DNA from 3 places in the Mesorhizobium sp. ORM8.1 genome. Region 2 is predicted to be linked to each of the others. Evidence: predicted binding sites of a transcription regulator. Region 2 holds the regulator's gene; each other region holds the start of a gene.
The links. The regulator PhoB, encoded in region 2, activates phosphate uptake and scavenging genes when phosphate is short. The targets are predictions, from matches to a motif close to TGTCATNNANCTGTCAT.
Positions count from the first base shown of each region.

Region 1 (7,739 bases), 3.6 Mb from region 2:
CGTCCAGCGCCGTTGCTCGACGGTGTGGATCGGAAACGCCGCCCATGGGCCTGCGAGCCCCACGAGCTTTGCCAGCGCCGGCGCCGTGCCGCGCATGGCGCTGGTGAGGATGGCGGGGTCGGCAAGGCCGGACCAGCCTTCCGCGATGCGCTCGCCCTTGGTGAAGGCGGCAAGGTTGAAGGCGCTGCCCCGGCTGACCGGATAGGCAACCATGTGGAAACCCTGATGCAGGAACGTCGTGACGCAGTCTTGGGCGCCGATTGCCGCAAAGGCCTGGCCTGCTGGGCTGTCGGCCGGAATCGTGGCGCGCCAGGCCAGCTCGCCGGAAAAGCGGCTTTGCGCGAAGCCGGCCGTCTTGCCGGCAAGTTGGGAGCGGACCAAAGACCAGACGCCGTCGGCGCCAACCAAAAGGTCGCCCGGAATTTCCCTGACCTTGCCCTCGATCTCGACCGCCACGGCGATGGTCAGCGGATCGACGGCGATGCCCGTCACCTTTGCGCCGGTGACAAGCTCGATATCGGGCCGCTCCGCCGATGCGGCCATCAGCGCCGCCTGCAAGTCGGCGCGGTGCGCTGTAAGATAAGGCGCGCGCCAACGCTTTTCGCCGGAGGCGCCGAGCGGCACGCGGGCCAGCTCGCGCAGGCTTTTGGCATCCTTCAGCATCACCGCTTCCGGCCGCACGGCATTCGGCAGCAAGCGGTCGAGCACGCCGAGCCGGGCGAGGATACGCGTCGCGTTGGGAGAAAGCTGGATGCCGGCGCCGGCCGCCTCGATCTGCCTTGCCTGCTCGAAGATTTTTACAGGGGTGCTGCGCGCCGAAAAGGCAAGCGCTGCCGTCAGCCCGGCTATGCCGGCCCCGGCGATGATAATTTGCCGGGACCGTTCTTCGCTCATGATCCGGCGATCATCCGCGGATCAGGCGGCCTGATCGATATAGAGGCAGCCCGCCGGCTGCGTTTCCGTCGCCTTCAGCGACGCCGAATAGCGGTAGAGCGTCGAGCAATAGGGGCAGACTTTTTCATTGTCGTCACCCATGTCGAGGAACACATGCGGATGGTCGAAAGGCGGATTGGCGCCGGTGCACATGAATTCCTTGACGCCGATCTCGATGACCGGATGGCCCGCATCGTTCTGGAAATGGGGAATGCTACCGCCTGCCATCGTCGTCTCCAATCGGGTTCGGCCACTGGGTTTGGCCAGCTTGCATCTGGATCATAACAGGTCCGTTTGCAAGATCGATGAAATCAAACTGTCGCAAAAGCCTGTCAGAGGATAAGTTGAGCCGGTTAAGCGCATGAGGCTGGAATCGGAGCGATTCCGTGACGATCATGCGTCATAAAAACATGCTAGAGCGTCCGTTACGGCAACAGGCGGCGCTGCCAAAAGACGGTTGCGGGGCAAGAGCGGGAACCATGAACGAACTGAAGCCTGTGCAGAGCGAGTTCATCACCGTCGAGGCGGCAAGCCCCGATGGCGGCAATCCCGATCGTTTCGTCAACCGCGAGTTTTCCTGGCTGCAGTTCAACCGGCGGGTGCTGGAGGAATCGCTCAACGAGCGTCATCCGCTGCTCGAGCGCGTGCGCTTCCTGTCGATCTCGGCCGCCAATCTCGACGAATTCTTCATGGTCCGCGTCGCCGGCCTCGCCGGCCAGGTGCGCGAAGGAATTACGCTGAAAAGCCCCGACGGCCGTACGCCCGAACAGCAGCTCGAACAGCTGCTGCGCGAGGTCGAGCGCCTGCAGGAAGACCAGCAGAAAAGCCTTTCGGCCCTTACTGTGCTGCTCAACAAGGAAGGCATCGAGAGCATCACCCGCGATGCGCTCACCAAGGACGAGAAGAGCTGGCTGGAAGAGCATTTCCAGGAACAGGTCTTCCCGGTGCTGACCCCGCTGTCGATCGACCCGGCGCATCCGTTCCCGTTCATCCCCAATCTCGGCTTCTCGATCGCGCTGCAATTGCGCCATCGCAAGAATGGCGAGGAGATGAGCGCGCTTCTGCGCCTGCCGGTGGCGTTGCGGCGCTTCATCCGCCTGCCCGACCGCAAGCACCATGTCCGCTTCATCCCGCTGGAGGAGGTGGTCGGCATTCACATCGGCAAGCTGTTCCCGGGCTATGAGGTCAAGGGCTCCGGCACGTTCCGCATCATCCGTGACAGCGATATCGAGGTTGAAGAAGAATCGGAAGACCTGGTGCGCCTGTTCGAGACGGCGCTGAAACGGCGCCGTCGCGGCTCGGTGATCCGCATCGAGTTCGACACGCTGATGCCGGCCCCGCTGCGCGACTTCGTCGCCGGCGAGCTCGGTGTGTCGTCGAGCCGCATCAGCGTGCTCACCGGTCCGCTGGCGCTCAACCAGATCTCCGAGATCGTCGCCATCCCGCGCGACGACCTCAAATTCACGCCCTACAATCCGCGCTTCCCCGAGCGCATCCGCGAGCATGGCGGCGACTGCCTGGCGGCGATCCGCGAGAAGGACATCATCGTCCACCACCCTTACGAATCCTTCGACGTGGTGGTGCAGTTCCTGCGCCAGGCCGCGGCCGATCCGGAAGTGGTGGCGATCAAGCAGACGCTCTACCGCACGTCCAACGACAGCCCGATCGTGCGCGCGCTGATCGACGCGGCCGAGGCCGGCAAGTCGGTGACGGCACTTGTCGAGCTCAAGGCGCGCTTCGACGAGGAGGCCAACATCCGCTGGGCGCGCGACCTCGAACGCGCAGGCGTTCAGGTCGTGTTCGGTTTCCTGGAGTTGAAGACCCACGCCAAGATGTCGCTGGTGGTGCGCCGCGAGGACGGCAAGCTGCGCAATTACGTGCATCTCGGCACCGGCAACTACCACCCGGTCACCGCGCGCATCTACACCGACCTGTCCTTCTTCACCACCGACCCGACGATCGCGCGCGATGTCGCGCAGCTGTTCAACTTCATCACCGGCTATGCCGAGCCCGCCGAGGAGATGCGCATTGCCGTGTCGCCCTTCACGCTGCGCAACCGCATCCTGAAGCACATCGCCGAAGAGGTGGTGCATGCCCGCGAAGGCCATCCGGCGCGCATCTGGATGAAGATGAACGCGCTGGTCGACCCGATCATCATCGACGCGCTGTACGACGCCAGCCGCGCCGGCGTCGAGATCGACCTCGTCGTGCGCGGCATCTGCTGCCTGCGGCCGCAGGTGCCGGGCCTGTCGGAAAACATCCGCGTGAAGTCGATCGTCGGCCGTTTCCTCGAGCACAGCCGCATCTTCTGCTTCGGCAACGGCCACGGCCTGCCGTCGGACGAGGCGATCATCTACATCTCGTCGGCCGACATGATGCCGCGCAATCTCGACCGCCGCGTCGAGACGCTGGTGCCGATCACCAATCCAACTGTGCATGAACAGGTGCTTGGCCAGATCATGCTGGGCAACATCATGGACAATCAGCAAAGTTTCGACGTATTGGCTGACGGCACCTCCCGGCGCGTTGTGCTGGAGGAGGGCGAAGAGCCGTTCAACGCGCAGGAATATTTCATGACCAATCCGAGCCTCTCGGGACGGGGTGACGCGCTGAAATCGCATGCGCCCAGGCGCATCGCCCAGTTCAAGCGCCGCAAGAAGAACGGCGCCGCGTGATTTCTGTTTCCCAGGGCCGGCTCCAGGACCGGCGGCCGCTGTCGATCATCGACATCGGATCGAACTCGATCCGCCTTGTCGTCTATGAGGGGCTGGCGCGCTCGCCGACGCTTTTGTTCAACGAAAAGATGCTGGCCGGCCTTGGCCGCGGCATCGTCTCGACCGGCAAGCTCGACCCCGAGGCGGTGACGCGCTCGATGGAGGAATTCCGCCGTTTCCGCGCGCTGTCGGATCAGGCTGGCGCCGAGCACATGTATGTGCTGGCGACCGCCGCCGCGCGCGAGGCCATCAACGGCCCCGATTTCATCCACCGCGCCGAGGATGTGCTGAAGACCGAGATCCGCGTGCTATCCGGCCGCCAGGAGGCACATTATTCGGCGCTTGGCGTCATCTCGGGCTTCCATCCGGCCAACGGCATTGCCGGCGACCTTGGCGGCGGCAGCCTGGAGCTGATCGACATCAACCGCGAGGCGATCGGCGACGGCATCACGCTGCCGCTCGGCGGCTTGCGCCTGCAGGACATGGCCAAGAACTCGCTCGTCCAGGCGCAGAAGATCGCGCGCCAGGAGCTGGCGCGGGCAAAGCTGCTCAAGGGCGGTCAGGGCAGGGTCTTCTACGCCGTCGGCGGCACGTGGCGAAACCTCGCCAGGCTGCATATGGAAATGAACAATTACCCGCTCGGCGTCATGCATCACTACGAAATTTCGGCCGACAGCGCGATGAACTTTCTCAAGCAAGTGGCCAAAGCCGAGATCGAGAAGGTGCGGGGCATCGAGGGCGTCTCCAAGAACCGCCGCTCGCTGCTGCCTTACGGCGCCGTCGTGCTGCAGGAGATCATGACAGCCATGCAGCCGTCGAAGATCATCGTTTCGGCGCAGGGCGTTCGCGAGGGCTTTCTCTATTCGCTGCTCGACGCCGCCGAACAGAAGGCCGATCCGCTGATCTCCGCCGCCGAGGAACTGGCGCTTTTGCGCTCGCGCTCGGTGCACCATGCGCATGACCTCGTCGAATGGACGGGCAAGGCCTTCAAGGCTTTCGGCATCGACGAGACGGAAGACGAGGCGCGCTACCGCCACGCCGCCTGCCTGCTTGCCGATATCGGCTGGCGCGCGCATCCCGAATATCGCGGCAGGCAGTCGCTCAACATCATTGCACATGCCTCCTTCATCGGTGTCGATCATCCTGGACGCGCCTATCTGGCTTTAGCCAGCGCCTACCGCCATGACGGCATCTTCAACGATGGCATCGCGCCCGAGATCAAGGCGCTGGCGCCGCCGCGCCTGCTCGAACGCGCCCGCCTGCTGGCGGCGATGATGCGCGTCGTCTATCTTTTGACGGCGGCGATGCCGGGCGTCATGCCCAGGCTCAAATGGGAAAGCCGCGGCAATGGCGCGCTGGCGCTGGTGCTGCCGGCTTCGCTCGCCGATCTCTACGGCGAGCGGCCGGCCGGCCGGCTGGCGCAGCTCGCCCGTATCAGCAACCGCCGCCTGATGCTGGCGGTGGAAGGCGGGCCGAGCGTTTCGGTGAAGTAGCTATTCAGGCGCGGCGCCCGTCGATCGACCAGGCGCCGGCGCCGGCCATGCCATGCGCCAGGAAGCCGCCGGCAATGGCAATGTCCTTCATCAGCATCTGCTGGTGCAGGAACGACAGCGTCGCGTCGTCGCCCTGGTGGTAGTGGCCGATGAAGCCGGCGGCGATGCAGAAGGCAGCCAGAAGCAGCGCCACGATCGGCGTCTGGAAACCGACCAGGATCAGCGATCCAGCGATCGTTTCGAACAGGCCTGTGCCCCACGCGGCTAAAGTGGGTAAGGGCAGGCCGAGGCCGGCGAAATAACTGCTCGTGCCGGCTATGTCGCTGAGCGCTTGAAAGCCCGACGGCACGAAGAGCGCGGCGAGCAGCAGTCGTGCGACGAGAAGCAATGCATTGCGGGCCATGGCCACCTCCGTTACCGGTGTAGTCTATGCCTGCAACGAAAAAGCGGCGCGGAAAATTCCGCGCCGCTTTCATTCAGAGCTTGGTAGGCAAGCAATTCCAGGAAAAGTGAAACGGTCAGGTTCGGCGACTCCGCCGTAACCATCCGTCCGGAATTGCTTCCAACCGTCAGCCGCGCTTGGCGTCGATCGAATAGGCGCCGGCGCCGGAAGTGGCGAGCAGCAGGAAGCCGCCGGTGATGGCGACGTTCTTCAGAAAATGGATCATCTGGTTCTGGTCGGCCCAACCGGTGTGGGCGACAAGCGCCGTGGCGATGGTGAAGACGGCGAGCACCCAGGCGGCGATACGGGTCTGGAAACCGAGCAGGACGGCAAGGCCGCCGAGCAGCTCGATCAGGCCGACGATGACGGCCGTCGCGGTCGGCGCCGGCAGGCCCATCGCGCCGAAATAGGCGGCGGTGCCGGAAATGGCGGTGAGCTTGCCGAAGCCGGAAAGCAGGAAGATGACGGCGAGCAGAACGCGGCCGAGGAGAATGGTGAGCGAGCTGTTGGACGTGGTGCCGGCGGCGGCGGAAGAGCTGATGGACATGGCGGTGAATCTCCGAACGGGTTGAATGTCCGGTCAGATAGACGATCAGGACTGTTCACCAAAGTCGCTTATGTGGTGACACATTGTTCACAGGAAAGATGTTTCCGAGATCGTCCGGCGCGCGCGAAAATCATGTCGGCAGATAAGGCTGAGGGAGTAAATTCTGCTGCCGCAAAACGGCCGGACTATCGGGAGCTGGGGTAACGATCGCAGACTTCGGAGATTTGCCGAACCGCCGTTCGCTTCGTCATCCACGGGCGAAGCAAGGAGCGGAGCGACGCGGCGCAGACCCGAGGATCCATTCCGTGAGTCAAAAGCGGCCGCCGCGGTGGAGATTCTGCTCCGCTGCGCCATTCGCCCGAGGTAACGGCATGGATTCCAGGGTCTCCGCGACGGAACTTCGCTCCTGCTTCGCCCTGGAATGGCGACCTCGCGAGGGTTTCGCCTCGCGTCGCAGCGCTTACCCCGGATGCGTCATGTCCGCGGGCCGCACCAGCCGGTCGTAATCGGTCTCGCTGACCAGCCCGGTGGCGAGAGCCTCCTCTCGCAGCGTGGTGCCGTTCTTGTGCGCGGTCTTGGCGATCTTGGCGGCGTTGTCGTAGCCGATGGTCGGCGCAAGTGCCGTCACCAGCATCAGCGAGCGGTTCAATGATTCACGTATATTATCTTCCCGCGCCTCGATGCCGACGACGCAATTGTCGGTGAAGGAGACCGAAGCGTCGGCAAGCAGCTGCACCGACTGCAGGAAGTTATAGGCCATCAGCGGGTTGTAGACGTTGAGCTCGAAATGGCCCTGGCTGCCGGCGAAGGTCAGCGCCGCATTGTTGCCGAACACCTGCACGCAGACCTGCGTCATCGCCTCGCACTGGGTCGGGTTGACCTTGCCCGGCATGATCGAGGATCCAGGCTCGTTCTCTGGCAGCGACAACTCGCCGAGCCCGGAGCGCGGACCGGAGCCGAGGAAGCGGATGTCGTTGGCCACCTTGAACAGCGCCGCCGCAGCCGCGTTGATCGCGCCATGCGAAAACACCATGGAATCGTGCGCGGCCAGCGCCTCGAACTTGTTCGGCGCGGTGACGAAGGAAATGCCGGTGATCGAGGCGATGCGGTCGGCCACCTTCTCGGCGAAGCCGACCGGCGCGTTGAGGCCGGTGCCGACCGCGGTGCCCCCTGCGCCAGCTCCTGCAGGCCGGGCAGCGTCTGCTCGATGCGCTTGATCGACGAGGCGACCTGCGCGGCATAGCCCGAAAATTCCTGGCCGAGCGTCAGCGGCGTGGCGTCCTGCGTGTGCGTGCGGCCGATCTTGATGATGTGGTTGAAGGCCTGGCTCTTGGCCACCAGCGCCTTGTGCAGATGGTGCAGCGCCGGGATGAGGTGGTGCACGACCTGCTCGGCGCAGGCGATGTGCATGGCCGTCGGATAGGTGTCGTTCGACGACTGGCTCATATTGACGTGGTCGTTCGGGTGCACCGGCTTCTTCGAGCCCATGACGCCGCCGAGCATTTCGATCGCCCGGTTGGAGATCACCTCGTTGGCGTTCATGTTGGACTGCGTGCCCGAGCCCGTCTGCCACACGACCAGCGGGAAATGGTCGTTGAGCTTGCCCTCGA
Region 1 covers NZ_CM132600.1:671,257-678,995, reverse strand. The annotation lists gene ACVDG8_RS03450 (FAD-dependent monooxygenase) at 1-894, opposite strand, end outside; gene ACVDG8_RS03445 (zinc-finger domain-containing protein) at 916-1,161, opposite strand; gene ACVDG8_RS03440 (RNA degradosome polyphosphate kinase) at 1,413-3,608, shown strand; gene ppx (exopolyphosphatase) at 3,605-5,140, shown strand; gene ACVDG8_RS03430 (DoxX family protein) at 5,145-5,543, opposite strand; gene ACVDG8_RS03425 (DoxX family protein) at 5,710-6,129, opposite strand; partial or broken gene fumC (class II fumarate hydratase) at 6,590-7,739, opposite strand, start outside.
Region 1: ACVDG8_RS03440 (RNA degradosome polyphosphate kinase) is a predicted target of PhoB. The motif match lies at 1,240-1,256, and genes of this name have one in related genera.

Region 2 (7,739 bases):
CGCAACCAGGCCGTCGGGATAAATTTTGTTTCAAAAGCCTGACAAGTCGCTGATTCCGGCGACAAACTCCCGCCGCCCGCCAAGGGTCGCGAAAGGCTTGTTCGGACAGGCCTGTCCAGCCGTTACCGGGCTGACATGAAACTGTCATGCGACTGTTATAATCGAAGGTTATGCCCCTCCCGGGCGCCGTCAGAAATGGTGCCGAGAGACCATCTTCCGAACAGGAGCAGGCCAAATGAGACACTTCATCCGCTCGGCGGCCGTTGCGATTGCAATGGCTGCGGCATCAACCGTTACGCTCACCGCGGCTATGGCCGCCGACCTTTCCGGCGCCGGCTCGACCTTCATCTATCCGGTGTTCGCCAAATGGGCCGACACCTACAAGAAGGACACCGGCACCGGGCTCAACTACCAGTCGATCGGTTCCGGCGGCGGCATCAAGCAGGTCATCGCCAAGACCGTGACCTTCGGCGCCACCGACAAGCCGATGTCCGACGCCGACCTCGAAAAGAACGGCCTCGTGCAGTTCCCGATGGTGATGGGCGGCATCGTGCCGATCGTCAACCTCCAGGGCGTGAAGCCGGGCGAACTCGTGCTCGATGGCAAGACGATCGCGCAGATCTATCTCGGCGCCATCACCACCTGGGACGACGCCGCCATCAAGGCGCTGAACCCGACCCTCACCCTGCCGTCGACCGCGATTGCCGTCGTCCACCGCTCGGACGGCTCGGGCACCACCTTCAACTTCACCAATTATCTGGTGAAGCTCTCGCCTGACTGGAAGGACAAGGTCGGCTCCGACACGGCCGTCGAATGGCCGACGGGCGTCGGCGCCAAGGGCAGCGAAGGCGTCGCCAACACCGTCAAGCAGACCGACGGCGGCATCGGCTACGTCGAATACGCCTATGCCAAGCAGAACAAGCTCTCCTACACCAAGATGTTGAATGCCGCCGGCAAGGTGGTCGAGCCGTCGCTCGAATCGTTTGGCGCGGCTGCTTCGAATGCCGACTTCAAGAATGCCAAGAACTTCAACGTCATCATCACCAACGAGCCCGGCGACACCACCTGGCCGATCGCCGCCTCGACCTGGGTGCTGATCCATAAGACCCCGGATGACGCCGCCGCCACCGGCGAGGCGCTCAAGTTCTTCGCCTGGGCCTACAAGGACGGCAAGGAAACCGCCAAGGCACTTGACTATGTGTCGATCCCCGACAGCGTTGTCGACCTGATCAAGACCTCGTGGAAGGCCGACATCCAGGCCGGCGGCAAGCCTGTCTACGCCGGCGAGTAAAACCATCGAAGGAGCGCCGCACTCGCGGCGCTCCTTTTCTCCTCGAGCCAAAGAGCAGACTTGACATGAGTGCTGTCCAGGAAGCCATGACGGCCGGCCGCAGTTCGCGCGATGCCACGGTCAGGCGCTTCGCCCTCACCGACGCGATTTTCCGCGCGCTGACCAAGGCCGCCGCGATACTGGTCTTGGTGCTGCTTGGCGGCGTCGCATTCTCGCTCATCGCGGGCTCCTGGCCGGCTCTGTCGACGCTCGGCGTTTCCTTCCTGACCACTGAATCCTGGAACCCGGTCACTGAGAAATTCGGCGCGCTAGCGCCGATCTACGGCACTGTCATCACTTCAGCCATCGCCATCATCATTGCCGTGCCGATCGGCATCGGCATTGCGATATTCCTGACTGAACTCTGCCCGCGGCCGCTCAGGCGCCCGATCGGCATGGCGGTCGAGCTGCTGGCCGGCATTCCCTCGATCATCTACGGCATCTGGGGCCTGTTCGTTTTCGCGCCCTTCCTGCAGACGACCGTGCAGCCTTTCATCATCTGGCTGTTCCATGGCGTTCCCGGCCTCAACAACCTGTTTGCCGGGCCGCCGTACGGCATCGGCCTGCTCACCTCGGCGATGATCCTCGCCATCATGATCCTGCCTTTCATCACCTCGATCACCAAGGACGTGTTCGACACGGTGCCTTCGGTTCTGAAGGAATCGGCCTACGGTATCGGCTGCACGACTTGGGAAGTGACGCGCCGCGTCGTCATCCCTTACACCCGCGTCGGCATCATGGGCGGCGTCATGCTGGCTCTCGGCCGCGCGCTCGGCGAGACCATGGCGGTCACCTTCGTCATCGGCAATGCGCACCGCATCTCGAGCTCGCTGTTTGCGCCGGCAACGACCATCTCGGCGACCATTGCCAACGAGTTCACCGAAGCGGTCGGAGACCTCTACACCTCCTCGCTGGTGGCGCTGGGCCTGATCCTGTTCGTCATCACCTTCATCATCCTTGCCATCGCCCGCTACATGCTGATGCGCATCGACGCCCGCACCGGAGCCTGACCGATGTCGACAGCCGCATCGCTTCACCAGAGCCGCAAGCGCAAGAATGGTGTGATGATGACGCTGTGCGTCGTCGCCGCCGGCATCGGTCTCGCCTGGCTGGCGCTGATCCTGGGCGCGCTGCTCTACAAGGGCCTGTCGGGCCTTTCGCTGGCGGTGTTCACCGAGATGACGCCGCCGCCCGGCGATGCCGGCGGCCTGCTCAATGCCATCTATGGCAGCATCGTCATGACCATCATCGGCATTCTCGTCGGCACGCCGATCGGCGTTCTGGCCGGCACCTACATGGCCGAGTACGGACGCTTCTCGAAGCTGACGACCGTGGTGCGCTTCATCAACGACATCCTTTTGTCCGCGCCCTCGATCATCGTCGGCCTGTTCGTCTACGAGCTGATGGTGCGGCCGATGGGCCACTTCTCGGCGATTGCCGGCGCCGTCGCGCTGTCGATCCTGGTGATCCCTGTCGTGGTGCGCACCACCGAGGACATGCTGAACCTGGTGCCCAACGCGCTGCGCGAGGCGGGCACCGCCATCGGCGCGCCGCGCTGGGTGGTCATCCGCTCGGTCGCCTATCGCGCGGCAATGTCGGGTATCGTCACCGGCATCCTGCTGGCGATCGCGCGCATCTCCGGCGAGACCGCGCCGCTGCTCTTCACCGCGCTCAACAACCAGTTCTGGTCGAGCAATCTCAATGCCCCGATGGCCAGCCTGCCGGTGACCATCTTCCAGTTCGCGCTGAGCCCCTATGAGGAATGGCAGCAACTGGCCTGGACGGGCGCACTCATAATCACCCTGACGGTTCTCGCGCTGAGCATTGTTGCCCGCAGCCTGACCGGACGCAGAGAGGACAGATGAAACCGATGTTGTCCACCGATCTGAACGCAGTCGACACGACCGTCGAGAAGGCCAAGATCGAGGTCAAGGACCTCAACTTCTACTATGGCCAGTCGAAGGCGTTGAAGAACATCAACCTGTCCCTGCCCGAGCGCAGCGTGACCGCCTTCATCGGCCCGTCGGGTTGTGGGAAGTCGACGCTGCTGCGCGTCTTGAACCGCATCTACGAGCTCTACCCGAAGCAAAGCGCGGAAGGGCAGGTGCTGCTCGACGGCAAGAACATCCTCGACCGCTCGCAGGACTTGAACCTGCTTCGGACCAAGATCGGCATGGTGTTCCAGAAGCCGACGCCGTTCCCGATGTCGATCTACGAGAACATCGCCTTTGGCGTCAGGCTGTACGAGAAGATCAGCAAGGCCGAGATGGACAACCGCGTCGAGCTGGCGCTGAAGCGCGCCGCGCTGTGGAATGAGGTCAAGGACAAGCTCAACGCCAGCGGCCTCAGCCTCTCCGGCGGCCAGCAGCAGCGCCTGTGCATCGCCCGCACGGTGGCGGTGAAGCCCGAGGTCATTCTGCTCGACGAGCCGGCCTCGGCGCTCGACCCGCTGTCGACCGCCAAGATCGAGGAACTGATCGACGAGTTGCAGGCCGAGTACACCATCGTCATCGTCACCCACAACATGCAGCAGGCGGCGCGCGTGTCGCGGCAGACGGCGTTCATGTATCTGGGCGAGCTGATCGAGTTCGACCGCACGGAGAAGATCTTCACCTCGCCGCGTGAGAAGCGCACGCAGGACTACATCACCGGCCGCTTCGGCTGAGTTCATACGAGGACATTATCATGGCCGAACATACCGTCGCTTCCTTTGACGAGGATCTGAGGCAGATCAGCCGGCTGATCATCGATATGGGCGATCTTGCCGGCACCATGGTCGGTGCTTCGACCAGGGCCCTGCTTGAATCCGATAACGCGATGGCGCAGCGCGTCGTTTCCGACGATGCGATCATGGACGCGCGGCAGCGCGAACTGGACGACCGCGCGATCACGCTGATTGCCAAGCGCCAGCCGATGGCCGACGACCTGCGCAGCGTTGTCGGCGCCATCCGCATGGCCGGCGATCTCGAGCGCATCGGCGATCTTGCCAAGAACATCGCCAAGCGCGTCGGCTCGGTCGGCGTCAGCGCCGCGCCGCGCGATCTCTCGCATTCGATCGACAGCATGGCGCAGATGGTGCTGATCCAGGTCCAGGCCGTCATCCAGGAATACACGGCTGGCGATGCCACAGCGCTCGCCAAGCTCCGCAACGACGACGAGCGCATCGACGTCAAATACACCTCCGTGTTCCGCGAGCTCCTGACCTATATGATGGAAGATCCGCGCAACATCACCGCTTGCACGCATCTCTTGTTCTGCGCCAAGAACCTGGAGCGTATCGGCGACCACGTGACCAACATCGCCGAAAACGCTTATTATGTCCTGACCGGCACGCAATTGCCCGCCAACCGTCCGAAGCAGGACGAGACGGCAATGCCGGTGTCGGCGGCCTGACGAAAAGGTTACCCAATGATCGCGCCACGCATCATGGTGGTGGAGGATGAGGAGCCGCTGGGGGTGCTGCTCCGCTACAACCTCGAATCCGAAGGTTATCAGGTCGAGGTGGTGAGCCGCGGCGACGAGGCCGAGATCCGCCTGCAAGAGAATGTGCCGGACCTGCTCGTCCTCGACTGGATGGTGCCGGCGGTTTCCGGCATCGAGCTTTGCCGCCGGCTCCGGATGCGGCCGGAGACCGAGCGGCTGCCGATCATCATGCTGACCGCGCGCGGCGAGGAAAGCGACCGGGTGCGGGGCCTCTCCACCGGCGCCGACGATTATCTGGTCAAGCCGTTCTCGACGCCGGAATTCATGGCCCGTGTCAAGGCGTTGCTGCGGCGCGCCAAGCCGGAAGTGCTGTCCAGCGTGCTCAAGGTCGGCGACATCGTGCTCGATCGTGAATCGCACCGGGTCTATCGCAAGAAGAGCGAGATCCGGCTCGGGCCGACCGAATTCCGGCTGCTCGAATTCATGATGCGTCACCCCGGCCGCGTGTTCTCGCGCAGCCAGCTGCTCGACAATGTCTGGGGTGAGACGATCTATATCGACGAGCGCACGGTCGACGTGCATGTCGGCCGCCTGCGCAAGGCGGTCAACAATGGCCGCATGCCGGACGTCATCAGGACCATTCGGGGCGCCGGATACGCGATCCGCGAGGACTGAGTACGACCTGATTCAGGCTACGTTCTTCTTCGAGGCAAGACCTGTTCGCGCCTGAACGCCCGGCGCGAAGATTTCCTGGTCGACGAAGGTCAGCGCGCGCATGGCGCAGCCTTCGCGGATCAACGGCAATTCGTTGGGCTCGGTGTCGAAGGAAATCGAATTGGAGTGCTGGCCGCCGGCGGTCTGCGCGATTGTTTCACGCAGCGCCGGCTCGATCAGGTCGAAAGCGGCGGCACTGACGCCGACCATGGCGACAGGCGCGGGATCGATCAGCGCGAACAGGCTGCCGAGGCCGAAGCCCAGCGCCTCGCCGGCGCGCCGGTAGGCTTCACGTTCCGGACCGTCCTCGAGCCGGGCCTTTGCCGCGAGCGCCCGCATTTCGGGGTCGCCGACATCGGTCGGCTCGGCGTCTTCGCTCAATCCCATGGCAGCGCGCCAGATGGCATAGTTGCCGGCATAGGCCTCAACGCAGCCGCGTCGGCCGCAGCGGCAGAGCGCGCCGCCGGGACGATGGATCATGTGGCCGAACTCGCCGCCGGAGGAATGCGTGCCGGTGAACAATTCGCCCTTCAGCACCAGCCCCATGCCGATGCCGTGCGATAAAAGGATGGCGATGAAATTGTCGCGGTAGCGGACCGGGTCGCGCCATTGCAGCGCGACAGCCATCATGTTGCAGTCGTTTTCCATGGTGGCGGGAATGCCGAATTCCTTCTCCAGAATGTCGGCAAAGGCAATGTCGGTCAGCGGCGTGATCGGCGACCACAGCATGGCGCGGGCATGGGAATCGGTGATGCCCTGAATGCCCATGGCGATGCGGGCGACGCTGCCGACATCAAGGTCGGGATCCTCCAGCCGGCGCCGCACGATTGCCACGCATTCGCCGACCAATTCGTCGCGCGGCATGGTCAACGTCTCGACCCGCCGCTGTTCCTCGGCAACGACATGGCCGGCGTAGTCGATGACGGCAACGGACAGGAAATTCAGCGACAGCACCACCGTCACCACGGCCGCCGCCTCGGGGCTCAGCGCCAGGCCGATCTGCGGCCGGCCGCGTTTCAGCGAGGCGGTTTCGCTGGCCTTGCTCTCGGCCAGAATGCCTTCGCCGATCAGGTCGGAGGAGATCGCCGAAATTGTGGAGTGGCTGAGCCCGGTGGTGGCGGCGATCTCAGTTCGCGACGGCTGGCCGGCCCTGCGCACGGCTGAGATCACCATGGCGCGGTTGCGCCGGCGCAGATCGTCGTGGCGGATCCCGACCGACATCGTTCCCTTAGTCCTCCCGGTCATCGCGGCCTTGTGATCATGCCACGGGCCGTCGTTGACGCTCCATCTTTTTGTTTTTAGGCAATTCCAAGAAAACCGTTTCACACTTTTCCTGGAATTCCTCCGGGATACTGGCAGAAGCCCGAGGTCGTGTCATTATTTATTGCGGGCCTCGAAAAAATTAGCACGCACCATCAGATCCCATCAGAATCGCTGTTGACAGCACCTCGTCGCTGGATCAGTATTTTTTTGAGGCTCGAAAAAAAGAGCCTTTGTGCCGGCCTTCGGGCCAGTCTGGTCGCGCCGCACGGCGCAGGGAGGATATCATGAAGAAATTCGCAGCCGCCATTCTGGCGGGTGTCGCCATGTCGCTGACGCTGGCGTCGGTCGCTGAGGCGAAGGACAAGGTGATCGGCGTTTCGTGGTCGAACTTCCAGGAAGAGCGCTGGAAGACCGACGAAGCCGCGATGAAGGCAGCGATCGAAGCCGCCGGCGACAAGTATATCTCGGCCGACGCGCAGTCCAATCCGGGCAAGCAGCTGACCGACGTCGAAAGCCTGATCTCGCAGGGCGCCAACTCGCTTATCATCCTGGCGCAGGATGCCTCGGCGATTGGCCCGGCGGTGCAGAAGGCGCTGGACGAAGGCATTCCGGTCGTCGGCTATGACCGCCTGATCGAGAACAAGGACGTCTTCTACCTGACCTTCGACAACAAGGAAGTGGGCCGCATGCAGGCTCGCGGAGTGTTCAAGGCGAAGCCGGAAGGCAACTACGTCTTCATCAAGGGCTCGGGCTCCGATCCGAACGCCGACTTCCTGTTCTCGGGCTCGATGGAAGTGCTGAAAGCGGCCATCGACAGCGGCAAGATCAAGAATGTCGGCGAAGCCTATACCGATGGCTGGCTGCCCGCCAACGCCCAGAAGAACATGGAACAGTTCCTGACCGCCAACGACAACAAGGTCGACGCGGTCGTCGCGGCCAATGACGGCACCGCCGGCGGCGTCGTCGCGGCGCTGACGGCGCAGGGTCTCGCCGGCACCGTGCCGGTGTC
Region 2 covers NZ_CM132600.1:4,524,299-4,532,037, forward strand. The annotation lists gene pstS (phosphate ABC transporter substrate-binding protein PstS) at 236-1,291, shown strand; gene pstC (phosphate ABC transporter permease subunit PstC) at 1,357-2,340, shown strand; gene pstA (phosphate ABC transporter permease PstA) at 2,344-3,195, shown strand; gene pstB (phosphate ABC transporter ATP-binding protein PstB) at 3,192-3,995, shown strand; gene phoU (phosphate signaling complex protein PhoU) at 4,016-4,723, shown strand; gene phoB (phosphate regulon transcriptional regulator PhoB) at 4,739-5,428, shown strand; gene ACVDG8_RS22790 (ROK family protein) at 5,441-6,688, opposite strand; gene xylF (D-xylose ABC transporter substrate-binding protein) at 7,015-7,739, shown strand, end outside.

Region 3 (7,739 bases), 3.5 Mb from region 2:
TCGCCCTGGGTCAGCGGCACCACTTCGGCGCGGCTTTGCATGCGTGGACGCTGTTCGGTCAGCACGAACTCACCGCCGGTGAAATCCTCACCCGGCCGCGACAGCAGGATCGCGACCTGGAGGGGGAAAGCGAGGTCGCCGTAGAGGTCCTGGTGCAGGCAGTTGAAGTCGCCGGGCCCGTATTGCAGCAGAAGCGGCGTCGGCCTCTTTTGATCCTCATCGTGGCAACGCTTCAGGAAGGCGGCGTGATCCGCAGGATAACGCAGGGCTACGCCCATCTTCTCGTTCCAATCATTGGCGACGCCGGCCAGGCTCGGATAGAGCGCGGTGCGCAAGGCGCCGATCAGGTCCGGCAGCGGATGGCGGAAATAGCGGTACTCGCCCTTGCCGAAACCATGGCGGGCCATCACCACATGGCTGCGGAAATGCTCTTCATGCGGATAGAGCGCGGCGATTTCGGTGCATTCTTCCGCCGACAGCAGGCCGGGCATGACAGCGCAGCCGTGAGCGTTGAGATCGGAGACGAGGGCGTGCCAGTTTTGTGCGGCGATGCGGGACTCCGCGGATTGGCTGGCGCGCTTGGTGGTCACGGAATGGATCGTCATGAGTTGGCTCCTTGCTTGTCCTGAAGGTGGGGCGCGCGACGGAAGGGGGCCACCCGATTCCTGCGGAGGTGGAGAACTGGATACCGGAAATGTCGGCGGGACAGCGCCCCCTCTGTCCGGCAGGACAGAGGGGGCGCGAAGGATCGCGGCCTAGACCGTGTCCTTGCGGCGATACCCTTCCAGTTCCGGATCGAGGTCCACCTTCACCGCGTTGGCGAACACACGTCGCCACCATGATGCCGGTGAAGGCGACGAGGTTGACCAAGAGCGTCTCGTCATAGCGCGCCTTGAGGGCGGTCCAGGTTTCGTCGCGAACGGCATTGGCATCGGCGGCGACCGCTTTGGCGAATTCGATGAGCAGCGCTTCGTCGTCCGTGGACTCGACCGCTTCCGGATCAAGGCCTGAATCGATCAGTGCACGCCGGAAGAATGTCACCGGGATCTCCGCGCGCAGCGTCTGCGCAATCGCCTTCGAGAACAGCCATATGGCGCGGTCGCCTAGCGCCGGCTTGAGCAAGTCGCGCAGCGTGAACCATTCGCCGTAGATGCGGTGGGCGGCGGGCGAGTGGAGCAGGATGCGCTTCATGTTGGTCATGCGGCCGCGCAGCGCCAGCTCGCGGTCATGCTCGGCGCGGATCTCGGCGGACGCGGTGGCGTAGTCGATCGGGGAAAGATGCGCCACCGCCCTCACCCCAATGTCGCGTGCAGGGTGGGCGCGCCGCGCAGCGTGTTGGAGATGGTGCAGATGGCTTCGGCGTCCACCAGGATGCGCTGCTTGGTCGCCGCGTCGAGGTCGCCGGCGATGTCGAGCCTGATGTTGAAGGTCGCGATGCGCGAGGGTTCATCCTTGGCTTTCTCGCCGCCGACCTCCGCCCTCACCTCGCCCAGCCGGCCGGCAACGCCGAGGCGCGTCGCGGCGATGCGGGCGCTGAGCACCATGCAGGCGGCGAGCGAGGCGAACAGCAAGTCCAGCGGGTTGAAACCCGGCGCGCTCACCTGGGTGACCACGCCGACTTCGCCGCCGGTCGGGGTTGTGATTACGGGCAAGCCGCCCGGCGGCAGGACGGCAAGCGCGCCGGTCAGCCTCGTTCTTACTTTAAGCTCGCTCATTGCATGTCCTTCGGCCGTTGGTCCGACGAAATCCAGGCGCGGCCGCCCCATGGAGCGCCCTGCCGTCTCCCGCCTACGGTATCGATCTCGCACGATAAGATCGATTGCTCTTGTTGGCGCGAAAATGGCTCGCCCGGGCGCGCGGCGGACAGAATCCCATTAGCGGTTCCTAAACTGTGAAGCGCTATGTCTTGCCGATTGAAGGGGCTCACGGATGAATGCGTTCTGGCGAATGACCGGATTTGCTCTGATCCTTGTGACCGGCGCGGCGACGCTGGCCGCGTTGCACATCCGCTCCCAACGTGACTTCGCGCTCGCCAAGGAGCGCTACCTCGAGAACTCCCAAGCGGTATCGCGGGCAACCGCCAAAACCGTCGAGGACGCGTTGCGCGCCATCTATGAGAACGTCCGGACCCTCACCTATCTGCCGAGCGTGCAAAACCTCGACCGCCATGGAACGAACCTCGGCGAGGAAGGCCGCGCCACGATCCAGCAGATCTACAATAACCTGGCCAATAACGTTTCCATCTCCGAAGTCTACTTCCTGCCGCTGAACTTCGACCCCGACCGCTTCGACCCGGTGAAGGGCAAGCTGGAGGAGCCGATCCTGCAGTTCGACCAGCTCATCGTGAACGCCAAGGCAAGGACCGAGGCGACCGGCGCAAAAAAACTCGCATCGTTGGACGATCAATCGTTGACGCGTCCGCCCGAAGAGATCGAGACTTATGAATACCATGAGCTTGCCAAGCAACTTGCCTGGCTGAAGGCGAACTACCCGACTTCGAGCAACATCGATGGGCTCAACGTACCGATCATCGGCACGAAAGAGCTGATCACCTGCGACAACACGGATTTCATTCACAGTGGCGACAACGCCGACCGATCGGGATTCATCCTTTCGGTTCCTGTTTTCGCGACCGACGGCAGCCTGCGGGGCTCGGTTTCAGCCATCATGCTTACCTCGGCGCTGAGAAAGCTTCTTCCCAGTGCCGACTATGTCATCGTCAATGCGGACTATGGTTTCGAGTCCGACCAGCATCGGCTTTCGACGTCCCTGGCCGCCGATACAAGCTCCTTCACCTCGCCCGATCCAAAACTGATCTATTCGGAAGTGATCCCGCTTTCTCTAAACGATCCGAGAAGCGCGTGGCGGCTCTGGGCCGGATTCCCAAACAGCCGGTTCGAGAACGATGTCGATGTCCGGTCGGTGCGAGAGTTCGAGCTAGCGAGCTATGGCGCAATCGCCATCGTCACTTTGCTGGCGTTGGCGTGCTGGTATGCCATCGGGCGCGCGATGTCGATGCAGACGGAGGCCGCGGAGACACTGGAACGGCGCGTCGAGGAGCGCACCGCCGAGATCCAGCACCTTGCGACGCATGACATCCTGACCGGGCTGCCAAACCGCGGGCTTCTGGCCAATACGATGGACGAGGCGTTGAGCGGCCTCAGGGCCAGTGAGAAACTCGCAGTTCATTGCATCGATCTCGACCGGTTCAAACCGGTGAACGACACCCTCGGCCATCCGGTGGGCGACGAGTTGCTCCGCGCCGTGGCCGGTCGCCTGAAGCAGCAGGCCGGGGAAACCGCCATGGTAGCGCGGGTGGGCGGCGACGAATTCATCGTCCTCCAGCTCCTGCTCGATGGCAACGAACAGGCTGGCGCGCTGGCAAGCCGCGTCATTCATGCGCTCTCCAGCGAATTTTCCATCCAGGGCCACACCATCAACATCGGCGGCAGCATCGGCATCGCTGTCTTTCCAGAGGACGGGCAGAACTCCGAGATCCTGATCAGAAACGCCGACCTTGCCCTTTACAAGGCCAAGATGGAAGGCCGCGGCACCTGCCGGTCGTTTGAACCGGGGATGGACGCGCGTCTGCAGGAGCGCCGCCAGATCGAGGCTGAACTTGCGGTGTCAGTGGCAAACGATCAGTTCGTCCTCCACTATCAGCCGCTGCACGACGCACGGACCTCCAAGCTTACCGGCTTCGAGGCGCTTGTGAGATGGAATCATCCGCGCCTCGGCCTGCTGCCGCCGTCGGAGTTCATCCAGCTCTCGGAAGAGACCGGTGTCATCGACGCTCTCGGCGAATGGATCATGCGGCAAGCCTGTGCCGATGCCGCTCAATGGCCGCTGCCCGTCAAGGTCGCCGTCAATCTGTCGCCCGCTCAGTTCAAGCAGCAGGGATTGCCGCTTCAGGTCACCTCGGCGCTCGCCGCTTCCGGTCTCATGCCGTCGCGGCTGGAGCTCGAGATCACGGAGTCGGTGCTGCTGGCGCACAACGAGCACACGATCCAGACACTGCACAGCCTGCGCGATCTCGGCGTCGGTATCGCCATGGATGATTTCGGAACGGGATACTCCTCGTTGAGCTATCTAAGGTCCTTTCCGTTCAACCGCATCAAGATCGACCGCAGCTTCGTCAGCCTGATGTGCGAAAGCAGCGAGAGCCGTGCCATCGTCAAGGCCGTGGCCGAGCTCGGCTCGACGCTCGGCATGACCACGACTGCTGAAGGCGTCGAGACCGAAGACCAATACCGCCTCGTCAGGGAAAACGGCTGCACTGACGTCCAGGGGTGGTTGTTCGGGCGGCCTATGCCGGCATCCCAGCTATATACGATTTTTGAGCTGCCAAGCGCCCAGACGGCATAGGCAACGCAGAGCATCCGGAAAACAAGGGCCCGCCGGAGCGGGCCTTGTTTTCATTGAAGTTTCCAAACCTTACTTCGTCAGATCAAGCGCAGCCGTCAGGTCGCCCAGCGGCGGCTGGCCGTTGGCGGCGAGCGCCTTGTCGCGCAGGACGATGCCCTGCAGCACCGGCAAATCGTAGCGGTTGGTGATGAAGCGCAGGATCGAGGTGGTGTCGTACTGCGTGTGGTCGACCGTGCCCGCCTTCGCATAGGGCGAGATGATGAAGGCCGGGACGCGGTTGCCCGGCCCCCAGCGGTCGGCCTTGGGCGGCGCGACGTGATCCCAGAAGCCGCCGTTCTCGTCATAAGTGACGACGACCAGCATATGCGGCCATTGCGGGCTCTTTTCGAGATGCGCAACGAGGTCGGCCAGATGCTGATCGCCGCTGGTCACGTCGGCATAGCCGCTGTGCTCGTTGAGGTTGCCTTGCGGCTTGTAGAAGGAAACCGCCGGCAGCTTGCCGTCGTCGATCGCCTTGATGAACTCCTCGCCGCCAAGGCCGCCGTCGCGCAGGTGCGCGGTCCGCGCGGCTGTGCCCGGAGCATAGGCCGCGAAATAGTTGAACGGCTGGTGGTGGAACTGGAAGTTCGGCACCGGCGTGGCGTTCTTGCCGTCGAGCGCCGCCTGCCAGGCGCCGGAATACCAGGCCCAGTCGATACCTTTGAGCGACAACAGATCGCCGATGGTGACCTCGTGCTGCGGCGGCAGCGTGGTCGGTTGCGTCGGATCGGCCAGAGCCGCATCGCCACCCTCGGCCGGCTTGTTGGCGCTCGGCTGATATGGCGGCTGCATGGTGTTGACGGCGTAGAAGTCTGGCGTGATCGCGCCGTCGCTGACGAATTTCGGCACGCCGCCAAGTGCCGAAGGCGGCGAGTTGTCGGCCACCTTCAGCGTCGTGCCATCAGCCTCGACGACGGCGATCTGGCCCTTCACCGGGCTGGTATCGGCATGCGGGTAATAAGGTACGCAGGCGCAGGCCAGCATGAAGTGGTTGAGGAAGGAGCCGCCGAAGGCGCCCTGGAAGAAATTGTCGGCCAGCACATATTTCTGGCCGACCGCCCACATCGGCAGATGCGAGCCGTCATAATGGCCCATCACCAGCGAGCCGGAATCGGCCCAGGCGACGAACTTGTCGTTCTTGCCGGCATCTATCTGCATCTGCTCCTGGTAGAAGCGGTGCCAGAGATCATGCGTGATGACGTTGGTGCCTTCGTTGAAACCCTTAGGGTCGTCGATGGCAAAGACCGCGTTGGCGAGATGCTCGGTCTGAGCCTCCGTCACCGCCGGCGTCACGCCCTTGCCGGTCAGCCCGCCCCAGGCCGGCGGCAGCTCGGTGAGCGGCTTGCCGTCGCGGTCGAGCTGGCGCGCCTGGTCGGCCGAGACATTGGCAAGGCCATTGGCGCCGGGGAAGCCGCCATAGAGATTATCGAAGCTGCGGTTCTCGGCGTAGATGACGACGACGGTGTCGATCTTGTCGTAGCCGGGAGGAGCGGCCTGCGCGACGGCGGCGGCCGATGCCAGCGCCGTCGAAGCGAGGCAGAGCGAGAGGAAGGACCTGGTCATTGGAGAATGCCTCGTGGCTGGGGACATGGCTGGAGGAACGTTCAGACGCTAGGGCTGGCGGTTGTCAGCTTTGTGACAGGCGGCGGATGCGTGGGGATAGCAGGACAGAGGGGGGCGCCAAGGAACGCGACGCGGGCAAAGTTAGACCTCACCGAACGGTCATCACTCCGTAGCAAAGCCGGCTTACGCAAATGCAGAAACGGACTGGCTGCCATGAAACAATGGACAACCGCCACGCTTGCGGCGCTTGCAGGTATCGCAATCCTATGGCCAGCCGCCGGGCTGCCTGCCGGCAGCGTCCACCCCGGCCCCCTATCGCGCGCCGATGCCTTCGCGCGGGCGCAGGCACTCACCGCGCTGGGGCGAAAAATGTTCTTCGATCCGGCGCTGTCGGCGTCGGGCAAGCAGGCCTGTTCGTCCTGCCATGATCCCAACCATGCCTTCGGTCCGGCCTCCGCCTCGCCGGTCGAGATGGGCGGGCCAGGCCTCGACCAGCCTGGACAGCGCGCCGTGCCCTCGCTGCGCTACCTGCAGGCGACGCCGGCCTTCAGCGAGCATTTCTACGATTCCGAGGACGAAGGCGACGAGAGCGTCGACAACGGCCCGACCGGCGGCCTGACCTGGGACGGCCGCGCCGACCACGGCAAGGACCAGGCCAGGATCCCGCTGCTGTCGCCTTTCGAGATGGCGAACAAGGATGAGGCACAAGTGGTCGCCAGCCTGCGCAAGGCGCCCTACGCCGGCGCCTTCAAGGCGGCTTTCGGCGCCGATGTGCTCGACCATCCGCAAGACGCCTTCGCCGCCGCTGTCGAGGCGCTGGGCACGTTCGAGCAGAGCAGCGCCGACTTCTATCCGTATTCCAGCCGCTACGACGCCTTCCTCGCCGGCAAGGCGCAGCTGAGCGCGCAGGAACTGCATGGCCGCATGGTCTTCGAGGACGAGACCAAGGGCAATTGCGCGAGCTGCCATTTGAGCGAACCCGCCAACGACGGCGAGCCGCCGCAATTCACCGACTACGGCCTGATCGCGATCGCCGTGCCGCGCAATCCGGCGATCCCCGCCAATGCCGATCCCAACTATGTCGACCTCGGCCTGTGCGGCCCGCTGCGCACCGACTTCAAGGGGCGCACGGAATATTGCGGCCTGTTCAAGACGCCGACGCTGCGCAATGTCGCGCTGCGAAAAGTTTCTTCCACAATGGCTATTTCCACACGCTGCGCGAGGCGGTCGCCTTCTATGCCAGCCGCGACACCGACCCTGGTCGCTGGTATCCGAAGAACGCCGACGGCACGGTCAGGAAATTCGACGATTTGCCCAAAGCCTACTGGCCGAACCTCAACACCGATCCGCCCTTCAACGGCAAGAAGCCCGGTGACAGGCCGGCGCTGACCGACGCCGAGATCGACGACATCGTCGCCTTCCTCGGCACGCTGACCGACGCCGACCAGGCCGGGCAGTGACGGCTGATCCAGCGCCGCCGGATTTTTCGATCCACAGACGCAACCAGCGATTGCTCGCTGAAACCACCTGGCTAGAATGCGCCCAATCGTGTTGCAGCAGCGCTGCGGGGTTCGATTGGTGGGGCGGGTGGCATTGGTTCGAGCATGGCTGAAACCGTCATGGTGGGCGCTCGCCTTCCTCCTGCTGCCGCTCGTCCCTGCCGTGCCGGCCGCCGCTGCCATTCAGAAATATGACGATCATCCGGCCTGCGACGGCAAAACAGTCGACCCGACGCGGCGCATCGCAGCCTGCACGCAGATCATCGAGGACAG
Region 3 covers NZ_CM132600.1:1,026,870-1,034,608, forward strand. The annotation lists gene ACVDG8_RS05355 (2OG-Fe(II) oxygenase) at 1-605, opposite strand, end outside; partial or broken gene ACVDG8_RS05360 (hypothetical protein) at 756-1,287, opposite strand; gene ACVDG8_RS05365 (OsmC family protein) at 1,293-1,715, opposite strand; gene ACVDG8_RS05370 (putative bifunctional diguanylate cyclase/phosphodiesterase) at 1,948-4,365, shown strand; gene ACVDG8_RS05375 (acid phosphatase) at 4,435-5,967, opposite strand; partial or broken gene ACVDG8_RS05380 (cytochrome-c peroxidase) at 6,181-7,427, shown strand; gene ACVDG8_RS05385 (tetratricopeptide repeat protein) at 7,555-7,739, shown strand, end outside.
Region 3: ACVDG8_RS05375 (acid phosphatase) is a predicted target of PhoB. The motif match lies at 6,029-6,045, and genes of this name have one in related genera.